DNA from 4 places in the Streptomyces sp. NPDC006510 genome. Region 2 is predicted to be linked to each of the others. Evidence: riboswitches for the same ligand, from Rfam matches in the RefSeq annotation. Region 2 holds a riboswitch; each other region holds the start of a gene.

Region 1 (4,434 bases), on a different contig from region 2:
ATGCCGGAGTAGAAGAACACCAGGTCGCCCGGGGCGAGTTCGGTGCGCGAGACACGCCGGCCGGCGTTGATCTGGGTGTACGTGGTCCGGGGGAGCGAGACACCGGCGGAGCGCCAGGCGGCCTGGGTGAGCCCGGAGCAGTCGAACGAGGAGGGGCCGGTGGCGCCCCAGACGTACGGCTTGCCGAGTGCCCCGTACGCGAACGCGACGGCCTCGGCGGCGCGGGCGTTCGGCGCCCGGACGGGGCCGCGCGCGGTGGCGCGGTCGGCGCGGTCGGCGGTACGCGCGCCGGCCGAACCGTGGTCGGAGTTCTCGTAGGCGCTGCGCTCGGGCGGGGTCAGCCGGGCGAGGAGCTGCTGGGCACCGGCCAGCTTGGTCGTGATCGTCGCCTTGTGCTTCTTCAGTTCGGCCCGGCGGGAGGCGAGTGCGGCCAGCTTCCCCTCGGCCTGCGAGCGCAGCATGGCGATCTGGGCGACCTGATGGCGGACCTTGTCGAGCGCGGCGGCCCGGCGGTCGCCGATCCGGTCCACGTACGACGCCCGCTCCAGGTACTGGTCGGGGTCGGAGGAGAGCGCCAGCTGCACGGACGTGCCGAGGCCGCCGGTGCGGTACTGCGCGGCGGCGAACGAACCCAGCGCGTCGCGCGAGGCGTTGAGGCGCTCGGTCCTGCGGGCGGCCTCGTCGCGCAGGGTGTCGAGGGCGTCCTCCGCGGCGTCGGCCTTCTCCTTCGCGCCGTTGTACTGCTCGGTGGCGACCTCCGCGTCGTGGTACAGCCGGTCCACCTCGGCCTTGACCTGGGCGGGGGTGCGCTGCGGATCGGCGTGCGCCGGGCCCGGCAGTGCGGCGGCGGTGGCGGCCCCGGCGAGGGCGAGGGTCGCCGCGGTGCGGGCAGCAGGGCCGGTGTACGGGCGCTGCTTGGGTTTTCGATGCGCTGCCACGAGGGCGTGCGTCCTTCCTGACGACTGCCCGTCGGGGGCTACCGACGGGCCCGCCACAACTCCTGGCGGGGCGACCGGTGCGCCGTCCGCGTACGGAGCGGCGGTGCGGGCGGTCACCTGATCAGGGACGCTAAACCCGGGGCACGGGCAGGAGTCGTAATGACGCTTATTGTCTGAATTTGGCGTGGCGATGTCGTCCAGTGATCGGGAAAATTGCACCAGAGTCAGGCAATTGGTACAGGTGTGAGTGAAGCGATCGGGAAGGTGTACCTGCCTGCCGAGTGGTGATATGGCCGGGGCTAGGCTGCGGCCTCATGGACGTACTCATTCATGTCTTCGTCGCCCTGCACATCATCGGCATCGCCTCCCTGCTGGGCGGTTTCCTGACCCAGATGAAGGCGATGGGCGCGGGAACGGCCCGGTTCGTCCCGGCGATGCTGCACGGTGCGCTGACCATGCTGGTCACCGGTGTCGCACTGGTCGGGCTGAACGAGGCCGACGGCAACCACGTGAACAACATCAAGATCGGCGTCAAGACGCTGGTCCTGGTCGTCATCCTCGCGCTCGTCTACATCAAGCGGGACGAGGAGACGGTCGACAAGGGCGCCTTCGCGGCGGTGGGCGGACTGACGGTGCTCAACATCTTCATCGCCACGCTCTGGACCTGATCCCGCCCGCGCCGCGCCGCCCCGGCACCGGGGCGGCGCGGCGCGTGGAGGCCTGCTACGCCGGCCGCACGCTGCCGTGGATCGGCATGTAGTAGATCGACTCCTCGCGCACGTTCGCCCCGGGCTTCGGCGCGTGGATCATCATCCCGTCACCCTTGTAGATGCCGACGTGGCTGATGTCGTCGTAGAAGAAGACCAGGTCCCCCGGCCGCAGGTCCGCCGTGGCGACCCGGGTGCCGATCTTGACCTGGTCCCAGGTGGTCCGCGGTATGTCCACGCCCGCCGACTTCCACGCGGCCTGGGTGAGCCCGGAGCAGTCGTACGACGCCGGGCCCGTCGCGCCCCAGACGTACGGCTTGCCGATCTGGGCCCTGGCGAAGGCGAGGACCTTCTCCGCCTTGGTGGTCGCGTCGCTGTCCGAGCCGGTACCGGTGCCCGTGCCGGAGCCAGTCCCTGTACCGCTGCCGGAACCCGACTCCTTCGCGGCCTCCTCGGCCTTGCGGTCCGCCTCCGCCTTCGCGGCGGCCTGCTGCTTCGCCAGCTCCTCGGCCTTGCGCCTGGCCTCCGCCTCCTTCTTGCGCTCGATCTCCGCGAGCCGCGCCTTCTCCTCGGCGGTCAGCTTCGACAGCAGCGTGCGCGCCTCGCCCAGCTTCGTCCGGACGTCCTGCTTGCTGGTGCGCAGCGTGTTCTGCGTCGTCGTCAGCGTCTCCAGGCTCCGCACGGCCTCGGCGCGCTTCTTGGACGCCTTGGCCTGCTGCGTACGGAAGTCCGTGATCGCCTGCTGCTGCCGGCTGGTCATCCGGTCCATCAACTGGCTCTGGTCGAAGTACGACTGCGGGTCGTCGGCCAGGAAGAACGTGGCGTTCGGCGTGATGGAGCCGCTGCGGTACTGCGCGGCCGCGTAGGCGCCGAGCGTCCTGCGCGCCTCGTTGAGCTTGTCGGCGCGCTTCGCGACGTCGTCCAGCAGGGCGTCGACCTTGGCGCGCTGGGCGGCGGAGGCTTCCTTCGCCTGGTTGTACTGCTGGGTCGCGGTGCCCGCCTGCCGGTAGAGCTCGTCGACCTTCTTCTGGACGTCCTCGATGCCGGGCTTCGGATCGGGAGCGGCCGTGGCGCTCTGCGTGGAGAGCAGGGTCACGGACGCCAGTGCCGCCGTGGTGAGCCCGACGGCCGGTGCGGTGGTGCGCACCCGGGTGCGCGGTTTGCGATGCGACGCCAAGGCCGGCATCTCCTTCCGTGGACCGCCTACCGGGTTAGCTGTCGGGTTCGGGCGGAACGGAAGGCTGCCCTACGGTCCGAGTGGGGGATAAGGACCGATTCACCCCGGTGCTGCGTATGGGTCCCCGGTTCCGAACTCCCGCGGAGGCAGCCCGGATTCGGCGGAGGCGCCCGCTCGGCGTGGTTCGCCTCAAGGGGGTACGGGCCGCCCGGTCGAGCACGCTAGCCAACCCATGGTGCTGCTGTGAAGGTTGATGTTCGATATGCCCGATACGTTTTCGTGACCTTGTCGAAGCGGCGTGCCCGGAGCGGGCAAGGGTCCCTGATTCCTTACGCGGTGTGGGCGCGCACCTCCGCTGGGTGTCCGTCGTAGGCGCGCGGTTCGCCATGCGGCCGACGGGTGTCCGTGCGGCGGCCTAGACTCGACAAGCGATGAGCAGCCTCTTTGACGACAGCTTCCTGGCCGGCCTCCAGCACTCGGAGGAAGAGCCCCCGCCGCCCCCCGAGGACTCCGCACCCGAAGCGGTGCCGGAGGACCTCTTCGCGGGCGTGTTCGACGGGCCCCCGCCGCCCAGGGACGCCTACTACCGCGACGGCGCGCACCGCCCCGTCATCGACTCCGCGGCGCTCCTCGACGGGCTGAACACCGAGCAGCGTGCCGCCGTCGTCCACGCGGGGTCCCCGCTGCTCATCGTCGCCGGGGCCGGCTCGGGCAAGACCCGGGTGCTGACCCACCGGATCGCCCACCTCCTCGCGGAGCGCGGGGTGCACCCCGGCCAGATCCTGGCGATCACCTTCACCAACAAGGCCGCGGGCGAGATGAAGGAGCGCGTCGAGCAGCTCGTCGGACCGCGCGCCAACGCGATGTGGGTCATGACCTTCCACAGCGCGTGCGTACGCATCCTGCGCCGCGAGTCGAAGAAGCTCGGCTTCACCTCGTCGTTCTCGATCTACGACGCCGCCGACTCCAAGCGGCTGATGGCCCTGGTCTGCCGCGATCTCGACCTGGACCCGAAGCGCTTCCCGCCGAAGTCGTTCACGGCCAAGGTCTCCAACCTGAAGAACGAGCTGATCGACGAGGAGACCTTCGCCGGCCAGGCCGCGGACGGCTTCGAGAAGACCCTCGCCCAGGCCTACGCGATGTACCAGTCCCGGCTGCGCGAGGCCAACGCGCTGGACTTCGACGACATCATCATGACGACAGTCCACCTGCTCCAGGCGTTCCCGGACGTCGCCGAGCACTACCGCCGCCGCTTCCGGCACGTCCTGGTCGACGAGTACCAGGACACCAACCACGCCCAGTACACCCTCGTACGGGAGCTGGTCGGCCCGGCGGGCGAGGGCGACGCCCCGGCCGAGCTGTGCGTCGTGGGTGACGCGGACCAGTCGATCTACGCCTTCCGCGGCGCGACCATCCGCAACATCCTCCAGTTCGAGGAGGACTACCCGAACGCGACCACGATCCTGCTGGAGCAGAACTACCGCTCCACGCAGACGATCCTGTCCGCCGCCAACGCGGTCATCGAGCGCAACGAGAGCCGCCGCCCCAAGAACCTCTGGACGAACGCCGGCACGGGCGCCCGGATCACCGGCTACGTCGCCGACACCGAGCA
Region 2 (4,434 bases):
GACGCCGCGACCCTGGAGGACGCGCGCACCTTCTTCCGTACGTACTACGCGCCCAACAACGCGGTGCTCTCGGTCGTCGGCGACATCGACCCCGAGCAGACCCTCGCCTGGATCGAGAAGTACTTCGGCTCGATCCCTTCCCACGACGGCAAGCAGCCGCCGCGCGACGGCACGCTCCCCGCGATCATCGGCGAGCAGCTGCGCGAAGAGGTGCGCGAGGAGGTCCCGGCGCGGGCGCTGATGGCCGCCTACCGGCTGCCGCACGACGGCACCCGCGAGTGCGACGCGGCGGACCTCGCGCTGACCGTGCTCGGCGGCGGCGAGTCGTCGCGGCTGCACAACCGCCTGGTCCGCCGTGACCGTACGGCCGTGGCAGCCGGGTTCGGGCTGCTGCGGCTGGCAGGTGCGCCCTCGCTCGGCTGGCTGGACGTCAAGACGTCCGGCGGTGTCGAGGTGCCGCAGATCGAGGCCGCGGTCGACGAGGAGCTCGCCCGGTTCGCCGCCGAGGGCCCCACGCCCGAGGAGATGGAGCGTGCGCAGGCCCAGTTGGAGCGCGAGTGGCTGGACCGGCTCGGCACGGTCGCCGGCCGCGCCGACGAACTGTGCCGGTTCGCCGTGCTGTTCGACGACCCGCAGCTCGCCCTGACCGCCGTGCAGCGGGTGCTCGACGTCACCGCGGAGGAGGTCCAGGCGGCCGCCAAGGCCCAGCTGCGCCCCGACAACCGGGCGGTGCTGGTCTACGAGCCGGTCGAACCGGCCGAGCCCGCGGACGCGGCGGACACCGACGAGACCGACGCCGACGACACCGACGCGCACGAAGGGGCGGACAAGTGACCGACGCTGCCGCGACTGGAGTTTCGATGCAGTACCACCCGCAGCCGGCCCCCGGCGTCGCCCGCCCCTGGGCCTTCCCCGCGCCGGACCGCGGCGCCCTGCCCAACGGCCTCACGGTGCTGCGCTGCCACCGCCCCGGTCAGCAGGTCGTGGCGGTCGAGATCTTCCTCGACGCCCCGCTGGACGCCGAGCCCGAGGGCCTCGACGGTGTGGCCACGATCATGTCCCGGGCACTGTCCGAGGGCACCGACAAGCACACCGCGGAGGAGTTCGCCGCCGAGCTGGAGCGCTGCGGCGCCACCCTCGACGCGCACGCCGACCACCCCGGTATCCGGGTCTCCCTGGAGGTCCCGGCCTCCCGGCTGGCCAAGGCCCTCGCCCTGGTCGCCGAGGCGCTGCGGGCGCCCGCCTTCGCCGACAGCGAGGTCGAGCGGCTGGTACGCAACCGGCTCGACGAGATCCCGCACGAGCAGGCCAACCCGGCCCGGCGGGCCGCCAAGCAGCTCTCCAAGGAGCTCTTCCCTGCCACGGCACGGATGTCGCGCCCGCGCCAGGGCACCGAGGAGACGGTGGAGCGGATCGACTCGGCGGCCGTGCGCGCCTTCTTCGACGCCCACGTCCGGCCGTCCACGGCGACCGCCGTGGTCGTCGGAGACCTCACCGGCATCGACCTGGACGCGCTGCTCGCCGACACCCTCGGCGACTGGTCGGGAGACACCGCCGAGCCCCGTCCGGCCCCGCCGATCACCGCCGACGACACCGGGCGGGTGGTGATCGTCGACCGTCCGGGCGCGGTGCAGACGCAGCTGCTGATCGGCCGGATCGGCGCCGACCGGCACGACAGCGTGTGGCCGGCCCAGGTGCTCGGCACGTACTGCCTGGGCGGCACTCTCACCTCCCGCCTCGACCGTGTGCTGCGCGAGGAGAAGGGCTACACGTACGGGGTACGGGCCTTCGCCCAGGTGCTGCGGTCGTCGGCCCCGGACTCCGCCTCGGGGGCGACCGGCGCCGCGATGCTCGCCATCAGCGGTTCGGTGGACACGGAGTCCACCGAACCGGCGCTCAAGGACCTGTGGACGGTGCTGCGGACCCTGGCGGCCGAGGGCCTGACCGACGAGGAGCGCGAGACGGCCGTGCAGAACCTCGTGGGTGTCGCACCCCTGAAGTTCGAGACGGCGGCCTCCGTCGCGGGCACCCTCGCCGACCAGGTCGAGCAGCACCTGCCGGACGACTACCAGGCGCAGCTGTACGCCCGGCTCGCGGAGACCGGCACGGTCGAGGCGACCGCGGCGGTCGTCAACGCCTTCCCGGGCGACCGGCTGGTCACGGTCCTCGTCGGCGACGCGGCTCGGATCGCGGAGCCCGTCCGGGCTCTGGGCATCGGAGAGGTGTCGGTGGTCACCGGCTGACGACCGGTCCGGCGGGAGTCGGCCGACGGGCCGGTCACTCCACCATGAGCGGCCTCACCCTCCGACATATCGCCGGATACCGGGACAAGAGGAAGACCCCTGTGAGCGAGATCTCACCGGGGTCTTCCCTTTTGTCCGTTCCGAGGGGGAGGTTGCCTGTCTGCCCTGTGGGATGCGCTACAAAATGGCCTGTCCGTTTGGTGAATGAAAGTGACCCCGCTTAGCGTCGGCTCGGCTGTCCGTCACTCTTATGCCGCATCCGCGACGTACCGGACAGCCATCGCCGAGTCCCCGTCAGGCGCGAGCCTGGGGAGCCGGGGACCCACGCAGTCCCTGGGGTGAATCGGATGCCTGAGCCCCGATGGGGCCGAGGCACCCGTAGGAGACCTTCCTGCTCCGAACCCGTCAGCTAACCCGGTAGGCGAGAAGGAAGGAAAGGATCAGCCACTCCATGGCGTTCACCCGTGCCACCGGGAAGCACCGTGCCCCGAGCCGACTGACGCGCCGCAGCGCGAAGGTCGTCGGCGTCGCGGCTCTGGCCACCACCGGCGTCATCGGCGGCCTGGCCGCTCCTGCGCTCGCCGCGGACTCCGAGGCCCCCTCCGCGAGCGAGACCGGCCTCAACCAGGTCATCGCCATCGACAAGACCCTCGCCGACCGGATCGACGCCCAGGCCGACGCGCAGCAGCACCAGGCGGATGTCGCGGCCAAGGCGAAGGCGGAGGCCCAGCGGAAGGCCGAGGCCAAGAAGAAGGCCGAGGCGAAGGCCAAGGCGCTGGCCAAGGCCGAGGCCGACGCGAAGCGCGCCGCCGAGGCCCGTGCCGAGAAGGCGCGCGCCGCCCGGTCCGCCGAGCGCACGCGGCTGGGCTCCTTCCGGCTCCCGGTCGCCGGTTCGTACGTCACCACCGGTTACAAGTCCAGCGGCTCGCTCTGGTCCTCCGGCAGTCACTCGGGCATCGACTTCCACGCCGCGTCCGGCAGCTCCGTCGTCGCCGTCGGCGCCGGTACGGTCGTCGAGGCCGGCTGGGGCGGGGCGTACGGCAACAACATCGTGCTCCGGATGGCGGACGGCACGTACACGCAGTACGGCCACCTCTCCTCGATCGGTGTCTCCGTCGGCCAGAGCGTCGCCGCGGGCCAGCAGATCGGCCTCTCCGGCTCGACCGGCAACTCCACCGGACCGCACCTCCACTTCGAGGCCCGGACGACGCCGTCGTACGGCTCCGACATGGACCCGGTCGCATACCTGCGCGCCCACGGTGTCAACGTCTGACCGACGCCCCACCGCAGTACCTCACCGAAGGCCCCGGCAGCGTGCCGGGGTCTTCGGCGTGCCCGCCATGCGTCCGCGGGCGATGCCTGGCCGCCGAACCGCTCCGTGCCAAAAGATATTCATGAATTTCCATCCGGCATCGGAAATGCGGCCGCATTGCAATAGAGTCGCAGAACAGGCGTCGGCCGGCCGCGTTTCGCGGGGATTGAGGCGGAGGTTCGGACATGCGCATTCCGGCACATTCGGTATGCACGGCAATCCGTGACGACATCGTCTCCGGTGTCTTCGAACGCGGCAGCCGTCTCACGGAGGAGTTGCTGGCACGTCGATATGGAGTTTCCCGCGTCCCGGTACGGGAAGCGCTGCGCACCCTGGAGTCCGAGGGTTTCGTGGTCACCCGCCGGCACGCGGGTGCCTGCGTCGCCGAACCCACCGAGCTGGAGGCGGCCGACCTCCTGGAAGTCCGCACGCTGCTGGAGCCACTGGGTGCCGCGCGCGCCGCGCAACGACGCACCGAGGCGCACCTCAAGGTGCTGCGCGGTCTGGTGCGGCTCGGCCAGGACCGGGCCAGGCGCGGCGAGGGCGAGGACCTGCGCTCGCTGGGCGGCTGGTTCCACGAGACGCTGGCGCAGGCCTCCGGCAGCCCCGGCCTGATCGCGCTGCTCACCCAGCTGCGGCACAAGATCGCCTGGATGTACGCGGTCGAGCCGTCGGCCCGGCCGGTGGATTCCTGGGCCGAGCACGGGGCGATCGTGGACGCGGTGGCGCGCGGCGACGCGGAGCGGGCCAGGGCGCTGGCCGCCCATCACGCCGAACGGGCCGCGGCCGCGCACCGGCTGCGACGGCAGCCCGCCGCTCCCCGCGCCGGCCGGGTGAGGACCTCGCAACATTCCGTAAACACCGTAGGCGTCCGGCATT
Region 3 (4,434 bases), on a different contig from region 2:
TTCACACCGGGGCCCGCCGGCGCCGGAAATGACACCCTGTCAACTCTGTGACTTTCACGTGATCTGCGCTGCATCGACTTGTGACGCGCGTTCGAGTCCCGCTAGGTTCACCGTTCGACTCACCAGTCACACGTCAGTCACACGGAAGGCAACCCCATGGGCTCCGCGAACGGCAGACACCGTCGCCCCCGTCAGGCACCCGCCATCGTCGTCGCCGCGGGTGTGACCGGATCGGCCATCGCCATCCCGCTGCTCGGCGCCTCCGGCGCGCACGCGGCCGACGCCACGACCTGGGACCGGGTGGCCGAGTGCGAGAGCGGTGGCATGTGGAGCGCCGACCTCGGCAACGGCTACTACGGGGGTCTGCAGTTCTCGCAGGAGACCTGGAAGGCGTACGGCGGTGAGGCGTACGCGGAGCGCGCCGACCTCGCCAGCCGGGCGCAGCAGATAGCGGTGGCCCAGAAGGTGCTGGACGACCGGGGCCCGCAGGCCTGGCCCAGCTGTGCGGTCATCTCCGGCCTCGCCGCGGACGGGACGCTGCCGGGCGTCGACCCGGGCTCCGTACCCGCCGACGACCCGACCGGGAGCGCGAAGCCGGCTGACGACGCGTCGGCGGACCCGTCCGACGACACGACGCCCTCCGAGCGCGCCTCGGACGGTACGGACGCCGTGGACGGCACCGACGGCTCGGACGAGGCCGGCAAGCCGTCAGGGGGGACCTCGCCGTCCCCGAAGCCCTCGGCCTCGACCACCCCGTCCCCCGACGCGCCCTCGGACGCACCCCGTGACCCGTCCGGCTCGCCCGACTCGTCCACCGGTGTGGGCGGCAAGCACCGCGGCGCGCCGGCCAGTGAGGGGAGCCGCGGCACGGACGGCGGCGGCCGGGAGTCGGGCCGTCATGCCTCCCGCGGCGGCAACGACGCGCGCGACACGGCCGAGCCGGCGGCTGACGGCGCGTACACCGTGCGCCCCGGCGACAACCTCTGGTCGATTGCTGACGCACAGAAGGTTCCCGGCGGCTGGCCCGCACTCTATGAGGCCAACAAGGGTGCCGTCGGCTCCGACCCGGACCTCATCCTCCCTGGCCAGAGCCTCGATCTCGATGTGAAGACCAAGTGAGGGAAGTCTGATAATCGACTAAAAGCGCCTCAAAAACTGGGGCAGTTCAGGGACCTATGTCCACTTATGCGCAAGTGAGACATGGGTCTCTTTGCGTCAACTGGCGTGTCGCGCCCGGGGGGCCCTCCCGTATCGCGTCCCACCTGCGGAAACGATGGTTCTTCAGATGCAAGTACGGGCCGATTGTCCGATGTGTCCATCTTTGAATGTGAGGGTTGCGTATGTTTACGGTCGGAATCGCTCGCACCGCGGGCCCCGTCGACCGTCACGCCGAATCCTGCCGTCGGTCGAAGGGAACAGACGCGTAAAGCGCCGTAGGCAGGAGCGGGGGACCCAGGTAAGCGCCGGACCCGATCGTCGAAAGACGCATCAGGACCGGCTTGGGGTGAAGTCGCGTGCTAGGACGTGCGACCGGGCAACTCACTTGGCCCGAACCCGACAGCTCACCTCGCAGGCGTCGGTGAGGAGAAGTTCCATGCTGCTTTCCAGCAAGGGCAAGCACCGCCGCCCGTCCAAGGCCGTCCGTATCGCCACGCTCGCCGGTGTCGCCGGTGCCGCCGTCGCCGTGCCCCTGATGGGCGCGACCAACGCCTCCGCCGCCTCCGTCGCCACCTGGGACGCCGTCGCCCAGTGCGAGTCCGGTGGCAACTGGTCCATCAACACCGGCAACGGCTACTACGGCGGGCTGCAGTTCTCGCAGTCCAGCTGGGCCGCCGCCGGCGGTACGCAGTACGCCGCCCGTGCCGACCTGGCCACCAAGGCCCAGCAGATCGCCACCGCCGAGAAGCTCCTCGACATGCAGGGTCCGGGTGCCTGGGCCTGCGCCGGTGCCGGCGGCCTGACCAACGACGGTGTCGACCCGGGTGTCGACACCGGCTCCTCCTCGAACTCCGGCGCCTCCGAGCAGCAGAGCGCCCCGGCCGCCCCGAAGCAGCAGTCGCAGCCGGCCCAGCAGGCCCAGCCGAAGCAGAGCGAGCGCACCGAGGCCCCCGCCGCCTCCCGCTCCGAGCGCTCCGCCGCCCCGCAGGCCGAGTCGAAGAAGACCGTCACCACCCCGACCGGCGAGAAGGTCAAGAAGGGCGACGGCGAGTACAAGGTCGTCTCCGGCGACTCGCTGAGCCAGATCGCCGCCGACCACAAGGTCGAGGGTGGCTGGCAGCAGCTGTTCGAGCTGAACAAGGACATCGTCAAGGACGCCGACCTGATCTACCCGGGTCAGCAGCTGCACCTGACGAAGTAGTCACGGCTCTCTCCTCCCTGAGCACCCCGGCCCGGCGCGCATCCCCCGTATGCGCCGGGCCGGGGTTCCGCCGTCTGTGCTCGGGAGAGCGCCGGACCGTTCAAGTGTTGTAGTTACCGACCAGTAAATTTCTGGCTGTTTGCCCGGCAATGTGAGCCCTTGGGTCCTTTTTCGTCCCAGGGGCCGGGCGGTCGGCCGACTGATCGGGCCGGGCCGGTTAGGCTCTTGTCGCAAGGCCAAAGTGACCCTGCACAACCAGCGTCATATCCCAGAAGGAGATGCCTCGTGCCGTCCATCGACGTCGTCGTAGCCCGGGAAATCCTCGACTCCCGCGGAAACCCCACGGTCGAGGTAGAGGTCGGCCTCGACGACGGCAGCACGGGCCGTGCTGCCGTTCCGTCCGGCGCCTCCACCGGTGCGTTCGAGGCCATTGAGCTTCGCGACGGTGACCCCAACCGCTACCAGGGCAAGGGCGTCGAGAAGGCCGTCCTCGCCGTGATCGAGCAGATCGGTCCGGAGCTCGTCGGCTACGACGCCACCGAGCAGCGGCTGATCGACCAGGCGATGTTCGACCTGGACGCCACCGAGAACAAGGGCTCGCTCGGCGCCAACGCCATCCTCGGCGTCTCGCTGGCCGTCGCCCACGCCGCCTCCGAGGCCTCGGACCTGCCGCTGTTCCGCTACCTCGGCGGCCCGAACGCGCACCTGCTGCCCGTTCCGATGATGAACATCCTCAACGGCGGTTCGCACGCCGACTCCAACGTGGACATCCAGGAGTTCATGATCGCGCCGATCGGCGCCGAGTCCTTCTCCGAGGCCCTGCGCTGGGGTGCCGAGGTCTACCACACGCTGAAGAAGGTCCTGAAGACCAAGGGCCTGTCGACCGGTCTCGGCGACGAGGGCGGCTTCGCGCCGAACCTGGAGTCGAACCGCGCCGCCCTCGACCTCATCATCGAGGCCATCAAGGAAGCCGGCTACGCCCCGGGCAAGGACATCGCGCTCGCGCTCGACGTCGCCGCGTCCGAGTTCTACAAGGACGGCAAGTACGAGTTCGAGGGCAAGTCCCGTTCGGCCGCCGAGATGACCGAGTACTACGAGGAGCTCGTCTCCGCGTACCCGCTGGTCTCCATCGAGGACCCGCTGTACGAGGACGACTGGGCCGGCTGGAAGGTCATCACCGACAAGCTCGGCGCCAAGGTGCAGATCGTCGGCGACGACCTCTTCGTCACCAACCCGGAGCGCCTGGCCCGCGGCATCGAGGAGGGCTCCGCCAACGCCCTGCTCGTCAAGGTCAACCAGATCGGCTCGCTGACCGAGACCCTGGACGCCGTCGAGCTGGCCCAGCGCAACGGCTTCAAGTGCATGATGTCGCACCGTTCCGGCGAGACCGAGGACGTCACCATCGCCGACCTCGCGGTCGCCGTGAACTGCGGCCAGATCAAGACCGGCGCCCCGGCCCGCTCGGACCGCGTCGCCAAGTACAACCAGCTGCTGCGCATCGAGGAGATCCTCGACGACGCCGCGGTGTACGCGGGCCGCTCGGCGTTCCCGCGGTTTCGCTCCGCGAACCAGTAGGCACAGCGCTCCGCGAACCAGTAGGCACAGCGCTCCGCGAACCAGTAGGCACAGCAAGGGCTGATCCCTTCCGGCCCGTCAGGGGCCGGAGGTCATGGCGTCCGTCCGTCCCCGTACTCGGTCCCGTACCGTGTGCGGGGACGGACGTGTGTAGTGGGGAGGCGGAGACATGGCCGCGAAGGACCGGGACCGGTTCTCCACCGCGACCCGGCTGCGGCTGCTCGGCGAGCAGACCGCTGCCCGTGTCTACCGGTCCCAGAACCGCCGCCAGGCCCGCCGCTCACGGCTCACCGGCCGGGCGGCCTTCCTCGCGCTCGTCGTCTGCTCCCTCGTGGTCGCGCTCGCGTACCCGATGCGGCAGTACGTCTCGCAGCGGGACGAGATCGCCGACCAGGAGCGTCTGGCGCAGGAGGCCAAGGCCCGGACCGAGGAGCTGCGCGACGAGAAGGCGCGCCTCCAGGACGATGCGTACATCAGGCAGCTGGCCCGGACGCACCTGC
Region 4 (4,434 bases), on a different contig from region 2:
GGCTTCGCAGGAGGTCATCGAGGAGCAGACCGCGCTGGCCGAGCGGCAGGCCTCGCTCGCCGCGCAGCGGCTGGAGGCGGAGGTACGGCGTCCGGCGGACGCCGAGGCCTACCGGCAGCGCACCCTGGCGGAGGCGGCCCGTGACCGGGTGAAGTTCGAGGCCGACGGCGACGCGTACACCGAGCGGACCCTCGCCCAGGCGCAGGCCGACGCCAACAGTGTGCGCGCCGCTTCACTGCGTGACGGCAACCAGGAGCTCATCGCGGCCAACCGCATCGTGGAGAACCTGCCCGCCCTGGCCGACGCGGCCGCCCGCGGCATGTCCGGCGCCGACCTCACCGTTCTCAACGGCACCAATGGTGTCAACGAGATGGCGGCGGGCGTCGTCGGCCAGGGGCTGGCGATCCTCCACTCGTTGCAGCGGGGCGCGAACCCGGTGAAGCCGCCGGCGGTCCATGGGAAGGCCACTTCCGCTCCCCGTATCTCCGAGACGAATCCGTCCTGATGCGGCAGGGGTGACGGCCGGGGCGAAGGTCGGGGGTGAAGGCCGGGAGAACCCGAGTGGTCAAAAGAGCGCCGGACATGCCGTAGAGTTGTGTTCACCGACGCGGGGTGGAGCAGCTCGGTAGCTCGCTGGGCTCATAACCCAGAGGTCGCAGGTTCAAATCCTGTCCCCGCTACTGAAGAATTCAGGCCCGGCACGCATACAGCGTGCCGGGTCTGAATCGTTCGGTCCGTGGCCCGCGCGCAGCGGCCGGGGCAGCGGCCGGGTCTGGGCGGTACGTGAGCCACACCACATGTGTCCCCCCATTGGCCGACGAGGAGTCGCCGCCGCGTTCCGCTCCGGTGAGCCTGGGGTGGGGCGCGGTACCGTCCGCAGCCGCGCGCGTACCGGGCAGGAGACCACAGGTGTGGAAGCGGGAGAAGCGGCGTGGCAGGCAGGCCGGGGGCGGGGCCCGTACCCGGTCGTTCGTGCGCACCCTGCCCGCCCTGATGATTCTCGGCGGGCTGGTGTTCGACCTCCTCACCCCGCCGACCTTCACCGCCATTCCGTTGTTCGTGGCCGCTCCGCTGATCGCCGCCCCGTTCTTCTCGCTGGCCAGCACCATCCGCACCGGTATCGCCTCGATGCTGGCCGTCATCGCGCTGCGGCTGTACAGCAGCACGTTGCCGGACGTCGTGCCGTTGATCGAGCTGCTCACCCTGGCCACCGTCTCGGTCCTCGCGGTCGTGATCAACGGGGTCGTGCGGCGCGGCAACGAGCAGCTGGCCTCCGCGCGCTTCGTCGCGGAGACGGCCATGCGCGCGGTACTGCCGCAGCCGGCCGACCGGACCGGCGGACTGCATGTCGCGGCGCGGTACGAGGCTGCGCAGGCGGACGAGTTCGTCGGCGGCGACCTGTTCGCCGTGGCGGACACCCCGCAGGGGGTGCGGCTGGTGGTCGGGGACGTACGGGGGAAGGGGCTCGACGCCGTGGAGACGGTGGCGGTGGTCATCGGGGCGTTCCGTGAGGCGGCCGAGCAGGAACCCTCGCTGGAGGGGGTGGCGGGGCGGCTGGAGCGGGCGCTGGCACGGGAGGAGGCGCGGCGGGGCGGGCTCGACGCGCTGGAGGGCTTCATCACCGCCGTGCTGGCCGAGATCCCGCCCGGGCTGGCCCGGGTGCGGATCGTCAACCGCGGTCACCCCGAGCCGATCCTGCTGCACCCGGGCGGGGCGCTGGAGGTGCTGAAGCCCTCCGTGCCCGCGCTGCCGCTCGGGATGGGCCTGGGGGTGTGGCAGGAGCACACGGACGAGTGGGACCTGTCGGCCGGTACGACCCTGCTCCTCTACACGGACGGCCTCTCCGAGGCGCGGAACGCCGAGGGGGTCTTCTACGATCCGGCGGCCCGGTTGCGCGGGCGGATCTTTCCGGGGCCCGAGGAACTGCTGTCCGCGCTGACCGACGACGTGCGCCTGCACACGGGTGGCGAGACGACCGACGACATGGCGTTGCTCGCGGTCGCACGTCCCGCGGAGGGGCAGCCGGACCGGCGGAGGACCGTGCGGATCGTCGGTGCTGAGGAGGCGTGAGGGGCGGGTGCGGTGCGGGGGTGCGGTGCGGGGGTGCGACGGGTGCGATGCCACCGTGCGTAACCGAAGGGCGTCGCTCCGCATAACATTTGACGCAACATCAGAAACGGGGTAGTGGCTGAGGGTCGGTCAACTCATCCGATTCCGCCCGCTTTTGCCCCGTAAAGTCCAGGCCAAAGACGTGAACGATCAGTGGGAACGGCTTGGAATACGACCCCGGTGTCTATTAACGTTCGATAACGCAGCGCGGTCGTCCCAGCCGTCGTCAGTGGCGGCACCGTGCGCGAGCGCCGAATTCCGCAAGGGAACCGGGGAACCACCTACATGGGGTGAATCGGACACCTGTGTCTCGTGAGAGGCGGAGGGGCCCGTAGGAGACCTTCCTGCTCCGAACCCGTCAGCTAACCCGGTAGGCGAGAAGGAAGGAAAGGAGTGCGCCCCCGTGGCGTCCAACAAGCCTGCCCCCGAGGCCCCGTCTCGGTTCAATCCCGACTACGGCACCGGTTACGGAGCCGACTTCGGCACCGAGCCCGGCGGCGACTTCACCGGCGAATTCACCGGTGAGTTCGGCAGCGACTTCCGCGCCGACGGCAACGGCGAGTCCGACCGCGGCTGGGACGAGTGGAACCCCACCGAGGAGTCCGTCCGCCCGGTGCGCGGCAAGCACCGCGTCGCCAAGCAGCGCAACGGACTCGCCCGCAGCTCCACGGTGCTGGGTGTCGGCGTCATCGCGGCGGTCGGCGCGGGCGGCATGGCCACCGCGCAGAGCAAGCCGCCGGTCTCCATCTCCGTGCCCGACTCCATCGCGGACAACCTCCCCGACGCCAAGTCCCTTCCCGGCGTGGGCTCCTTGTTCTCCGACGAGTCCGAGACGGACAAGACCGAGGTCGCGGCCGCCACCGCCCCGCTGACCACCGCCGGCATCACCACCGCCGAGGCCGAGCAGGGCACGACGGATGCGGGCGAGGCGCTCCGCGCCCGCATCCTCCAGCAGGCCGAGCAGCAGCAGGACGCCGCCGCGGCCGAGGCCAAGGCGACCCAGGAGAAGGAAGCCGCCGAGAAGGCCGCCGCCGAGGCCGAGAAGCAGCAGGACGAGGCCAAGGCCAAGGCCGCCGCCGAGAAGAAGAAGGCGGAGGAGGAGGCCAAGAAGAAGGCGGAGGCCCTGCGGCTCGCCAAGCTCGCCGCCAGCTACGCCATCCCGACCTCCTCGTACACGATCACCTCGACCTTCGGCCAGGCCGGCTCGATGTGGTCCTCCGGCTACCACACCGGCCTCGACTTCGCGGCCCCGACCGGCACCCCGATCAAGGCCGTGCACGGCGCCACGGTCAAGTCGGCCGGCTGGTCCGGTGCGTACGGCTACCGCACGGTGCTGGAACTCGACGACGGCACGGAGCTGTGGTTCTGCCACCAGTCCTCGATCGGTGTCAGCGTCGGCCAGAAGGTCAGCACCGGTGACACCATCGGCCGGGTCGGCGCGACCGGCAACGTGACGGGACCGCACCTCCACATGGAGGTCCACACCGCCGACGGCACGGGCATCGACCCGATGGCCTGGCTCCGCGGCAAGGGCCTCAACCCCTGAGGCGACGCCCGCCCCGCGGGCCTCTTGATCCGAGCCGGTTCGCCGGCCGACGAACCCCGGCAGTCCTGACGCTCACCCCCCGACGTCAGGGCTGCCGGTCTGTTGTGAGCGGTGGGGAAGAGCGGGCGGTGGGGCAGAGGGCAGCGAGGAAGAGCGGCCGGTGGGGGAGAGCCGGCGGTGGGGAAAACGGCGAGCACCTGGAATAGCGGGCCCGCCGGAATTCGTTGATCCACTTATGACTTCTCTTCGCAGGCTGGGCCCTTCCGACCTTCAGGTCTTCCCGCTCGCTCTCGGCGGCAACGTCTTCGGCTGGACCGCCGACGAGGCGCAGTCGTTCGCCGTGCTGGACGCCTACGCCGCGGCCGGAGGCAACTTCATCGACACCGCCGACGGCTACTCCGCCTGGGTTCCGGGCAACGAGGGCGGGGAGTCGGAGACGGTCATCGGCAAGTGGCTGGCCTCCCGCTCCGACCGCGCCGACATCGTCGTCGCCACCAAGGTCTCCACCCACCCCTCGTACCGGGGGCTCGCGCCCGTCAACATCAAGGCCGCGGCCGAGGCGTCGCTGCGTCGGCTCGGCACCGACCGCATCGATCTCTACTACACGCACTTCGATGACGAGACCGTCCCGGTCGAGGACATCATCACCGCCCTCGACCAGCTGGTGAAGGAGGGCAAGGTCCGGGAGATCGCCGCCTCCAACATCAGCCCCGAGCGGCTCCAGGCCTCCCTGGACTTCTCGGAGCGCGAGGGGCTGGCCCGCTACGTCGCCCTGCAGC

What was found. Region 2 has a riboswitch for cyclic di-AMP ahead of ABZY11_RS39250 (M23 family metallopeptidase). Riboswitches for the same ligand answer to the same signal wherever they lie in the genome.
Region 1: linked by a shared signal. The riboswitch ahead of ABZY11_RS21925 (NlpC/P60 family protein) and the one ahead of ABZY11_RS39250 (M23 family metallopeptidase) in region 2 are both predicted to bind cyclic di-AMP.
Region 3: linked by a shared signal. The riboswitch ahead of ABZY11_RS04690 (transglycosylase family protein) and the one ahead of ABZY11_RS39250 (M23 family metallopeptidase) in region 2 are both predicted to bind cyclic di-AMP.
Region 4: linked by a shared signal. The riboswitch ahead of ABZY11_RS18675 (M23 family metallopeptidase) and the one ahead of ABZY11_RS39250 (M23 family metallopeptidase) in region 2 are both predicted to bind cyclic di-AMP.

What each region holds. Positions count from the first base shown of each region.
Region 1 is NZ_JBEXPH010000071.1:28,881-33,314, forward strand. Features, by position in the region: gene ABZY11_RS21915 (NlpC/P60 family protein) at 1-938, opposite strand, end outside; gene ABZY11_RS21920 (hypothetical protein) at 1,253-1,606, shown strand; gene ABZY11_RS21925 (NlpC/P60 family protein) at 1,662-2,831, opposite strand; cyclic di-AMP (ydaO/yuaA leader) riboswitch at 2,830-2,995, opposite strand; gene pcrA (DNA helicase PcrA) at 3,254-4,434, shown strand, end outside.
Region 2 is NZ_JBEXPH010000246.1:3,255-7,688, forward strand. Features, by position in the region: gene ABZY11_RS39240 (pitrilysin family protein) at 1-834, shown strand, start outside; gene ABZY11_RS39245 (pitrilysin family protein) at 861-2,243, shown strand; cyclic di-AMP (ydaO/yuaA leader) riboswitch at 2,515-2,681, shown strand; gene ABZY11_RS39250 (M23 family metallopeptidase) at 2,695-3,516, shown strand; gene ABZY11_RS39255 (GntR family transcriptional regulator) at 3,741-4,434, shown strand, end outside.
Region 3 is NZ_JBEXPH010000008.1:69,735-74,168, reverse strand. Features, by position in the region: gene ABZY11_RS04700 (cytochrome P450) at 1-51, shown strand, start outside; gene ABZY11_RS04695 (transglycosylase family protein) at 157-1,119, shown strand; cyclic di-AMP (ydaO/yuaA leader) riboswitch at 1,420-1,591, shown strand; gene ABZY11_RS04690 (transglycosylase family protein) at 1,595-2,359, shown strand; gene eno (phosphopyruvate hydratase) at 2,645-3,934, shown strand; gene ABZY11_RS04680 (septum formation initiator family protein) at 4,104-4,434, shown strand, end outside.
Region 4 is NZ_JBEXPH010000055.1:15,213-19,646, forward strand. Features, by position in the region: gene ABZY11_RS18660 (SPFH domain-containing protein) at 1-505, shown strand, start outside; tRNA gene ABZY11_RS18665 (tRNA-Met) at 607-680, shown strand; gene ABZY11_RS18670 (PP2C family protein-serine/threonine phosphatase) at 910-2,070, shown strand; cyclic di-AMP (ydaO/yuaA leader) riboswitch at 2,349-2,501, shown strand; gene ABZY11_RS18675 (M23 family metallopeptidase) at 2,513-3,655, shown strand; gene ABZY11_RS18680 (aldo/keto reductase) at 3,891-4,434, shown strand, end outside.